DNA from 3 places in the Tissierella pigra genome. Region 3 is predicted to be linked to each of the others. Evidence: riboswitches for the same ligand, from Rfam matches in the RefSeq annotation. Region 3 holds a riboswitch; each other region holds the start of a gene.
What was found. Region 3 has a riboswitch for cobalamin ahead of KQI41_RS18865 (DUF2292 domain-containing protein). Riboswitches for the same ligand answer to the same signal wherever they lie in the genome.
Positions count from the first base shown of each region.

Region 1: it holds a riboswitch for cobalamin, as region 3 does, so the genes downstream of both, KQI41_RS13490 (CGGC domain-containing protein) here and KQI41_RS18865 (DUF2292 domain-containing protein) in region 3, are expected to answer to the same signal.
Region 2: it holds a riboswitch for cobalamin, as region 3 does, so the genes downstream of both, KQI41_RS17860 (ABC transporter substrate-binding protein) here and KQI41_RS18865 (DUF2292 domain-containing protein) in region 3, are expected to answer to the same signal.

Region 1 covers NZ_JAHLPJ010000001.1:2,744,619-2,747,836, forward strand. The annotation lists gene KQI41_RS13485 (O-antigen ligase family protein) at 1-1,033, shown strand, start outside; cobalamin riboswitch at 1,099-1,274, shown strand; gene KQI41_RS13490 (CGGC domain-containing protein) at 1,387-1,707, shown strand; gene KQI41_RS13495 (ABC transporter substrate-binding protein) at 1,726-2,739, shown strand; gene KQI41_RS13500 (FecCD family ABC transporter permease) at 2,749-3,218, shown strand, end outside.
Region 2 covers NZ_JAHLPJ010000001.1:3,690,178-3,693,395, forward strand. The annotation lists gene KQI41_RS17855 (FecCD family ABC transporter permease) at 1-143, opposite strand, end outside; gene KQI41_RS17860 (ABC transporter substrate-binding protein) at 145-1,188, opposite strand; cobalamin riboswitch at 1,404-1,587, opposite strand; gene KQI41_RS17865 (winged helix-turn-helix transcriptional regulator) at 1,715-2,026, opposite strand; gene KQI41_RS17870 (Dps family protein) at 2,143-2,577, shown strand; gene KQI41_RS17875 (CD3072 family TudS-related putative desulfidase) at 2,686-3,218, opposite strand, start outside.
Region 3 covers NZ_JAHLPJ010000001.1:1,159,890-1,163,107, forward strand. The annotation lists gene eno (phosphopyruvate hydratase) at 1-924, shown strand, start outside; cobalamin riboswitch at 1,147-1,331, shown strand; gene KQI41_RS18865 (DUF2292 domain-containing protein) at 1,447-1,599, shown strand; gene KQI41_RS05745 (DUF4430 domain-containing protein) at 1,733-2,701, shown strand; gene KQI41_RS05750 (ABC transporter ATP-binding protein) at 2,718-3,218, shown strand, end outside.

The sequences.
Region 1 (3,218 bases), 1.6 Mb from region 3:
GTTTTTTGCTACAATAACTTTAGCAACTGTAACATCTTTATTTCCTAGGGAAAGTATAAATTACTTTATTTATTATTTAATCTCATTTATTACAGTGATTATAATTATTAGTTCTATTGATTCAACAGATGAATTAAATAGGCTTATTGAATTACTTCTTATGGGAACTTTTCTTACAGTACTATATGGTATATGGCAATGGAAAGTAGTTGGTATAGAGGTTAATCCTTCTTTAACTGATTTGACAGTTAATCAAAGTATGTCTGGTAGAGTATTTTCAACTATGGGAAATCCTAATATATATGGAGAATTGTTGGTTCTTACTATGCCGTTTTTAGGGACTGTATTTTTTAACTCAAAATCTTGGTGGAAAAAAGCATTTATCCTATGTATATCTTTACCTATTGTTGTAATACTTTTGAAAACAGGCTCTAGATCTGCTTGGGTATCCTTTGCATTTGCAATGTTTATATTTGTATTCTTTAAAAATAAAAAGCTTCTGCCTTTTATGATTTTAATTGGAATACTATGTATCCCAATATTACCTCAATCTATTTATAGAAGAATACTAACAATATTTAACCCAAACGATTCATCTATAAAGTATAGAAAACAAATTTTAGAACCTGCTATACCTATGTTGAAAAATTATTGGCTTGGTGGTGTAGGTCTAGGAAATCAAGTATTTAATACTATATATAAAAGATATAAATCCTTTGCATTAAAGACTGTAGCTCATACTCATAATCTTTATTTACAACTTTGGTTAGAAGCTGGAATATTGGCTTTAGGATCATTTATATTATTAATATTTAGATTATTTAAGAAATCTATGGTGTTGATATTTAATAAAAAAGATGATTCCATTAATAATATATTAATAGCTTGTATATCTGGTATAGGTGGACTAATGGTTATGGGATTTGCTGATCATGTGTGGTTTTATAATAGAATTCTATTCTTGTTTTTTATAGTAGTTGGAATATGCCTTTGTGGATTGAAACTATTAAATAAACAAGAGGAAAAGAAATAGACTGATTTCCTATTATACTCATAAATCTTGACAACAATTCAACTTTTTAGTAGAATTGAGTCGACAATTAAATAAAAAAAATAGGTTCTAATTTTAGATTAAAAGGGAAGTTGGGTGAAAGTCCCACACGGTCCCGCCGCTGTAAAAGAGAAGTTTTTTCAAATATGCCACTAGGAAACTGGGAAGGCTGAAAAAATGTAGATCCTTGAGTCAGAATACCTGCCTATTTTTTATTACTATACTTTACGGAAGATGAAGGAGGTAGATTAGAATAGGAAAAATGTATTTTCTATAAGCAATCCTTTATTAATTTAAATAGGATTGTTTTTTTATTTTTAAAATTAGGAGGAATTATGAAAATAGCAATAGGTGTATGTGAAAAAATCAATGGTATTTGTACAACAATGGGATGTTTTAAAGCTTATAATAATAAGGAAAAGCATTTTGAAGAGTATAAAAATATAAGTACAGAATTAGTTTCTTTTTTTACCTGTGATATATGTTCTAAAAATACTAAAGAAAATATAGAAAATATCAGTAAAAAACTAAAAGAATTTGAAGTAGAAAGACTACATTTAGGTGTATGTGTAGTAAAATGCAAAGCAAATATATTAGAAGAAATAAAGGAAGTTTTTACAAAGAATAATATAGAAGTAATAGAAGGAACTCATTAATATATAGGGGGAAACAGAATGAAAAAGTTTTTAAGTATATTTTTAGCAACAGCAATAATGTTTAGTATTACAGGTTGTAATAAGAAATCTGAAGAAGTTAAAGATGAAAATGTAATTGTGGAAGATACCGTGGAAAGTACAGAAGTTAAAAATGAACACTATCCAGTAATCATAACCACATATAATTATGAAAAAGAACCTATAGAAATTACTTTTGAAAAAACACCAGAAAAAGTAGTAGCTGTATATCAAAACTCCATTGAAACATTGTTAGCATTAGGTCTTGAGGATAAAATAGTGGCGGCAGCAGGACTTGACCATGATGTAAAAGATGAATATAAAGAAGCCTTTAGTAAAGTAAAATATTACGATAATGTTCCTACAAAAGAAGAAGTTATAGGGCTTGAAGCAGATTTTATATTAAGCTGGTATTCTTTTTTTGGGGAAAAGAGACTTGGAGATGTTGGGTTTTGGCATGAAAGAAATATAAATACTTATATGGCACAAAATAGCGGAGTTTCTAAACCAGATTCTATTGAAAATGAATATAACGATATATTAAATATGGGAAAAATCTTTAATGTAGAGGATAAAGCAAAGGCTATAGTTGATAATATGAAGGCTGAAATCGAAAAAGCCAAAGAATTTGGAAAAGATAGGGAACCAGTAAAAACAGTTATTTTAGAAATAGGAAAAGAAAATACTTTTAGAATTTATGGAGAAGACAGTATTGGAGGAAATATTGCCACTTTAGTTGGAGCAGATTTAGTAGCAAAAGAAAATGGTAGAATTGGTGCAGAAGATTTAGTAAATCTTAATCCTGAAGTTATATTTACTGTTTATTATGGAGATGCCATAGATCGAGATACGGCTTTACAATCTATAATGGAAAATCCAGCATTATCAAGTATATCAGCTATACAACATAATAGAGTATATTCCATTATGTTAAGTGAAGTTTATGCAAGTGGTATAAGAACCTTAGATGGTATAATATCCATAAGCAAAGGATTATATCCAGAGCTTAACTAGGAGTCGACTATGAAAGAAAAACTTGTAAAAAGAAATAATAATCAAGGATTATTTAAGGGAACGCCTATTTATGTAGGCGTTACTCTTCTTTTAATAGTTACACTAATTTTTTCTATATTAACATCTGTAACTATGGGTTCTGTAGATATATCAGCTAAAGATATATATCAAATAATTTTCTATAAATTATTTGATATAGGAACTGAAGAAAGCTTACCAAGTAGTTCAGCTATTGATATTGTATGGTTTATTAGACTTCCTAGAATAATCCTTGCCACCTGTGTTGGAATGGGACTTTCCATATCAGGTCTAATCATGCAGGCAGTAGTAAAAAATCCATTGGCAGATCCGTATATATTGGGAGTATCTTCAGGAGCATATTTAGGGGCTACCATTGCCATTATGTTAGGAGTCGGGTCCTTTTTAGGCCCTAATTACGTGGGAATCTGTGCTTTTATAGGTGCCTTTATAATTTCAAT
Region 2 (3,218 bases), 2.5 Mb from region 3:
ACTTCAAATATACGTTTTGCCCCAACTTCAAGAGTGCCTTTAGTATTTCCCAGTATAAAACCCACAAAAAACAGTATTATTAAAATAGCAATAATGGTTATTTTAAAACCTTTATTGTCTTTAAGGGAAATATCGCTTTTCATCCTACTTATTCACCTCTTCATAAATTTCTGGATAAATATTTTTAGCCATATATTCTATGGCTTCATTATAATAAGGCCCTGCATTATACAAAAAGTATTCCTGTGGAAGATGAATAACACGACCTTCCTGTACAGCTTTTACCCCACTCCATACTGGATTTGTGTTAAATTCTTCCTCTATGGATTTTATAGCTTCTTCATTACTGGAAATCATACTGGTAACCAAAACATAATCTGGATTTTTCTCCACTATATACTCTATATCCAATGGCGTAGTTTCTGATCCTATAGTATCTGGTGGTAAATCAGATGCAATATTTTTAAGTCTCAATATCTTAGCAACATCTCCTGCTATACTATTATCTAGTTTTACAGCAAGTGTTTTAGAAGTTATATATAATATAACTACAGATTTAGATTCATCTGGTAATTTTGATACAATTTCTTTTTTCTGTTTTTCCAGTTCCTTTATTTTAGTTTCAGCTAGTTCTTCCTTCTCAAGTATTTTTCCAAATGCCTTATATGTAGACACCACATCATCATATCCTCTTATATGAGTAGTGATTACATTAAAACCCATTTCTCTTAACTTCTTTGCTTGAGTTGATTGGGTTCCAACTTGAGCTATAATTAAATCTGGCTTATGAGGTATTACAGACTCCATATCTATAGAATATACAGGCCCTATAGTTGGAAGATTTCGTATTTCCTCTCTATACTCTGGTATAAGTTTCACATTGTCTGATACGTCAGATGTACATACAGACTTGCCTCCTAAATCGTACCAAATGTTTAAAGGAGTACCAGACAATACAGCTATCTTCTCTGGTTTCTCTTTTAAAATAGTTTCCTTTTTTAAAAAGTCCTTTACAGTTAAGGGATACTTGTCTCCTTCTACAGTTATTGATAGCTGAGTATCATCTACCTTTTCTGTATTCTGAACATTGGTTAAACCACCTACTCCTGTGGTTTTGGTACAACCTGAAATACTAGTGGTTATTACAGCCAAAATCATTAACCACAATATGTTTTTATACTTTTTCATCTTTTTCACCCTTTCTTTTTACGGTACATAAAAAACTCCAACATTCATAGAATTCTACGATTGCTGGAGTTTTGTAAGCCTATATATAGACCATTTTTGTTGTTTTAAATCCAAAAATAATTGCTATCAAAAAACCTTCTGAAAATAATCATCAGAAGGATAGCCAAATAAAGCAATTTACTTAAAAACTAGCTTTCTCCATCTACCGTAGAGTTATTCTGCTAATAAAATAGGAAGGTATTCTGACTCAAGCTTAATCATCTTTTCTGCCTTCCCAGTTTCCCAGTGGCATTTAGAAAAGACTATTCTTTTACAGCGGCGGGACCGTGAGGGATTTACACCCTACTTCCCTATTACAATAGAATAATAATTCTATAAACCTATTTATCCTATATTCAATTTTAATCAACATTATACTACATAAATAAATTCCACACAAGCTTCAGCAAATATGTTTGTTATCTTTTTATTAATACTTAAGACCTGATGAATGTTTAATACAAGGAAATCAACTCATTATACCTGTTTATCCAGATTTTTGCTCAAAATACTTATCCTCCAAATCTTCTAAGTGATAAAAAATATGAACTAAATCTTTGCCAAAGCTCTGCAAGGAATAGTAGTTATCACTTCCATCGGTTATTTTCTCTATAACCTTTCTGTCTAGTAATATAGTTAATTTCCTATTTAATTCTGTATGACTCATATATGGGATACTATTTAAAATATCCTTATACCGTCCATTCCCAAGATGGATAGACTTTAGAATTTCTGGTATCCATCTTAGTTTAATTAAATCATGTACAATTTCAAATCCATTAGAAATTTTGCTTTTCATAATTTCACATCCTTACGAACAAATTTGTGCCTTTTTGTTTATCTTATTTTATCATATAATTAGATTAAAGAAAGATACTAATTAATAGTTAATTAAAAATTTTTAGGAGGGGTTATATGAAACATGTAAATTTATTACAAAAATATTTATCAAATTTGGCTGTATTGAATATTAAATTCCACAATATCCATTGGAATGTTGTAGGTAACCAATTTGTTCAAGTTCACGAATTTACTGAAGGTCTATATGACAAATTATTTGAAAATCTAGACGAAGTTGCAGAATTATTAAAGATGAAAGATATAATGCCATTATCAACTATGGCTGAATACCTAGATAATTCAGATATTGAAGAAATCAAGGCTAAAGATTTTGCAATTAAAGAATCATTAGAAATAGTTAAAACAGATTTAGAAAAAATGAAAATATTAGCAACTGAAATCAGAAATATAGCTGATGAAGAAGGAGACTTTGAAACTGTAGCCATATTTGAAGACTACGTTGCTGATTATAGTAAAAATATATGGTTCATTAATTCTATATTAAAATAAAAATAAGTATAATATAAAATGAGGCTGTTTCATAACTGGTTTATCAGTTATGAAACAGCCTTTTTTATTCTCGAGCTAACAACTGATAAATAGGAGAATTACTGTTTTCTAGTTTATAAATTCTGCTATTTTATCCAAAGAACTATATACATCATTTTCATTAATTGCTATAAAGGGTATCTTTATTCCAGATTCTTTCAGATAATTTGTTAACTCTTCCATAAATATACCAGAACCTTTAACTTCCTTTAAAGTTTCAAGGATGCTTTCTAATTCATCATTATTCGAAATCTCTCCTCTGAATTCTCCAGAACAAGTATAATTAACTCCACAACTTGGACTTCCATCTATACCCACAACTCCTAGAATCTCATATCCTGCATCAATATAACTTTTAGTCTGTTGAACTATTGGTCTAAGCATTTCTCTACATTGTTCTCTATAAAATAAGGTATCAAATTGCTCCTTTACATGGCCCCATCTTTTTATTCCATATACAATCATTTCTGGACAAGGAAGTTGAATAATACCAATATCTTTCTCTGCAATAAGATTTACAAATTCCTTAAAAATTCCCCCATACTGACTAAGACCTTCAACCTTAGAATTGGAATTAATGATACAATGACAAATTAATATTA
Region 3 (3,218 bases):
GATGAATTAGGTATGCCATTATATCAATATGTTGGTGGAGTAAATGCTAAAACTTTACCAGTTCCTATGATGAATATTTTAAATGGTGGAGAACATGCTGATAATAATGTGGATATTCAAGAATTTATGGTAATGCCCGTGGGAGCAAAGAGTTTTAAAGAAGCTCTTAGAATGGGAGCTGAAATATTCCATAACTTAAAATCAGTTTTAAAATCTAAAGGATTAAATACTGCTGTAGGAGATGAGGGAGGATTTGCACCAAACTTATCTAGTAATGAAGAAGCTTTAAAAACCATAGTAGAAGCAATAGAAAAAGCTGGATATAAACCAGGAGAAGAAATAATGCTTGCATTAGATGTGGCTGCTACAGAAATGTATGATACAGATAAAAAAGTATACAATTTAGCAGGAGAAGGAAGAGTTCTCACAGTAAATGAAATGATTGATTACTATGAAGAATTAGTAAATAAATATCCTATTATATCTATTGAAGATGGATTAGCAGAAGATGATTGGGATGGCTGGAAACTATTAACTGAAAGACTAGGAAATAAGATTCAGTTAGTAGGAGATGATTTATTTGTTACAAATACTGAAAGATTATCTAAAGGAATAGAATTGGGAATTTCAAATTCAGTATTGGTTAAATTAAATCAAATTGGTACTTTAACTGAAACCTTAGATACTATAGAAATGGCTAAGACTCATGGTTATACTGCTGTAATTTCTCATAGATCAGGAGAAACTGAAGATACTACTATTGCAGATTTGGCTGTTGCAATGAATGCAGGACAAATAAAAACTGGTGCTCCATCAAGAACTGATAGAGTAGCAAAATATAATCAATTACTTAGAATAGAAGATATGCTAGGAGAAGAAGCGGTATACAAAGGAATTAAAACTTTTTATAATCTAAAAAAATAATATTTAAACATAAGAAGATTTCATTGTATTTAATGAAATCTTTTTTTATTTTATAGAAATTTAAGAATAAATAAGAAAATCTTTTCATATTCTCTAGTATTAATTAAACTTTTTATATGTTATTCATTTTATAATTAGTTAAATATAGAAGTTCCATAGTTAATATTCTAAATCTATTGTTAAAATTCAAGATATGGTATATAATGGAAATAATTATAAAATTAAATATAAAAATACTTAGGTTCTTTATATAATAGAGATTAAAAGATAATCATGTGTAAATCATGAACGGTCCGGCCACTGTAAATGGAGAGCAATTTTTTGACACACCACTGGAAAAATTCTGGGAAGGTAAAGAAAAGCTACGACCCATAAGTCAGGAGAACTGCCTAAGCTATATTTTCATTAGCCTTCCGGGATTGAGGTTAGATGTAGTGACTATGTGTATTGATATATGATTAAAATGTCTTAACTCCTGGAAGTTAAGACATTTTTTTTATTTAGGGGAGGTGCTATGCAAAGGTGAATGATAAAAATGTTAGTTTAAGGCTTACAGATAAGGAAAAAAATCTTATAGAATTAATAAGAAATACGGAATTTGGAGAAATCAAAATTATAATTCAGAATAGTGAACCCGTAAGAGTGGAAGAATTAAAGAAGTCGATAAAACTATAGAATATGCTGACCAGAAAACTGGAGGCACTACTTGTAATAAGGTAGTGTTTTTTTGTTTTTGTAGAAATTAAGAGGGGAATTTGTATTGAAAAGATTTATACCTTTTACATTAGTTAAATTATGGAGGGGTAAAATGAAGAAAAATATCATAAAAAAATTAATTCTTTTTTTCATCTTAATTACATTAATCATTCCTTTAACAGGATGTTTTTCAGATAAGGCTGAGGGAGTAAGCAGTAATGAGGATTTAGAAATAGACTATTTTATAGAGAACAAAAAAGATGAAGAAAGTTTAAAAGCGACTTCCCTACTGGCACAGATGAGAGAAAAGTTATCATCAAAAAATGAGGATGAAATTGAAATTGCAATAGAGGAAGAAGATGTAGTTCAGCAGGATAAAAAGGAACTATCATTTTGGGAGAAATTAAGATTAAAAAATTCGGAGAAATCTAAAGACGAAGAATTAAGGTTTGTATTAAAAGATAAAGAAGAAGGAAAAGATAATGTAGAAATAAAGCCAGCAGAGGACAAGAAAAAAGATAACTTTTTTGAACAAAAGTTAAGGGAGAAGGAAAGTAAAAAGGAAGAAGAAAAAGAGAAGGAAAAAGAAGAAAAGAAAAAAGAGAAAGACAATAGTAGAAATGAAAATAAAGGGGAAACGGAAAAAGAAAAAGAGCCAGAGAAACAGAAACCAAAGGAAAATACAGTAACCCTTACTATACGTTGTGACACAGCAGTAAATAAAGATATGCATAAAGACCCTAAATTTAAAGGAATAGTACCAGAAAGCGGAGTGATCTTATCTACAACCACATTTAAAATAAAAGATGGAGATACGGTATTAAATGTATTGGAAGTCGCAAGGGATAAATATAAAATACAGATGGCATATAGAGGAAATAAAGAATCAGCATACATAGAAGGGATAAATAATCTTTATGAGTTTGATGGAGGACAATGGAGCGGATGGATGTATTGCGTAAATGGCTGGTATCCTAACTATGGAGCTGGAGTATATGTATTGCAGTCAGGAGATGTAATAGAGTGGAATTATACCTGTGACTTAGGAAAGGATCTAGGTCAAGAATGGCTAGGGAATTAAATAAGAGGAGAATATAATGTCTTTTATTGAACTAAGGAATATTAAAAAAGAATTTAAAATAGGAGAAAATATAGTAAAAGCTCTTGATGGAATCAATTTATCTATTGAAAAAAAAGAAATCATTAGTATTACTGGGCGTTCAGGCTCAGGAAAATCCACCTTATTAAATATTTTAGCAGGATTAGAAAAATCAACAGATGGGGAAATTATAATTGAGGGAGAGCATATTGAAAAGATGGGAGAAAGTCAGAGAATAAAATTTAGACGTAAAAATATAGGATTTATATTTCAGTCATATAACCTATTACCTCAATATACTGCCTTGGAGAATGTAGCTCTTCCTCTGGCATTAAAGGGAATTGAACCAAAGGAAAGAATTGAAAAAGCCAGGGAGATAATGAAACAAGTAGGGATAGAAACCCATGAGAATCATAGACCTAATGAGATGTCAGGGGGACAGCAACAAAGGGTAGGAATTGCTAGAGCACTGATAACAGACCCAGCTATTGTACTGGCA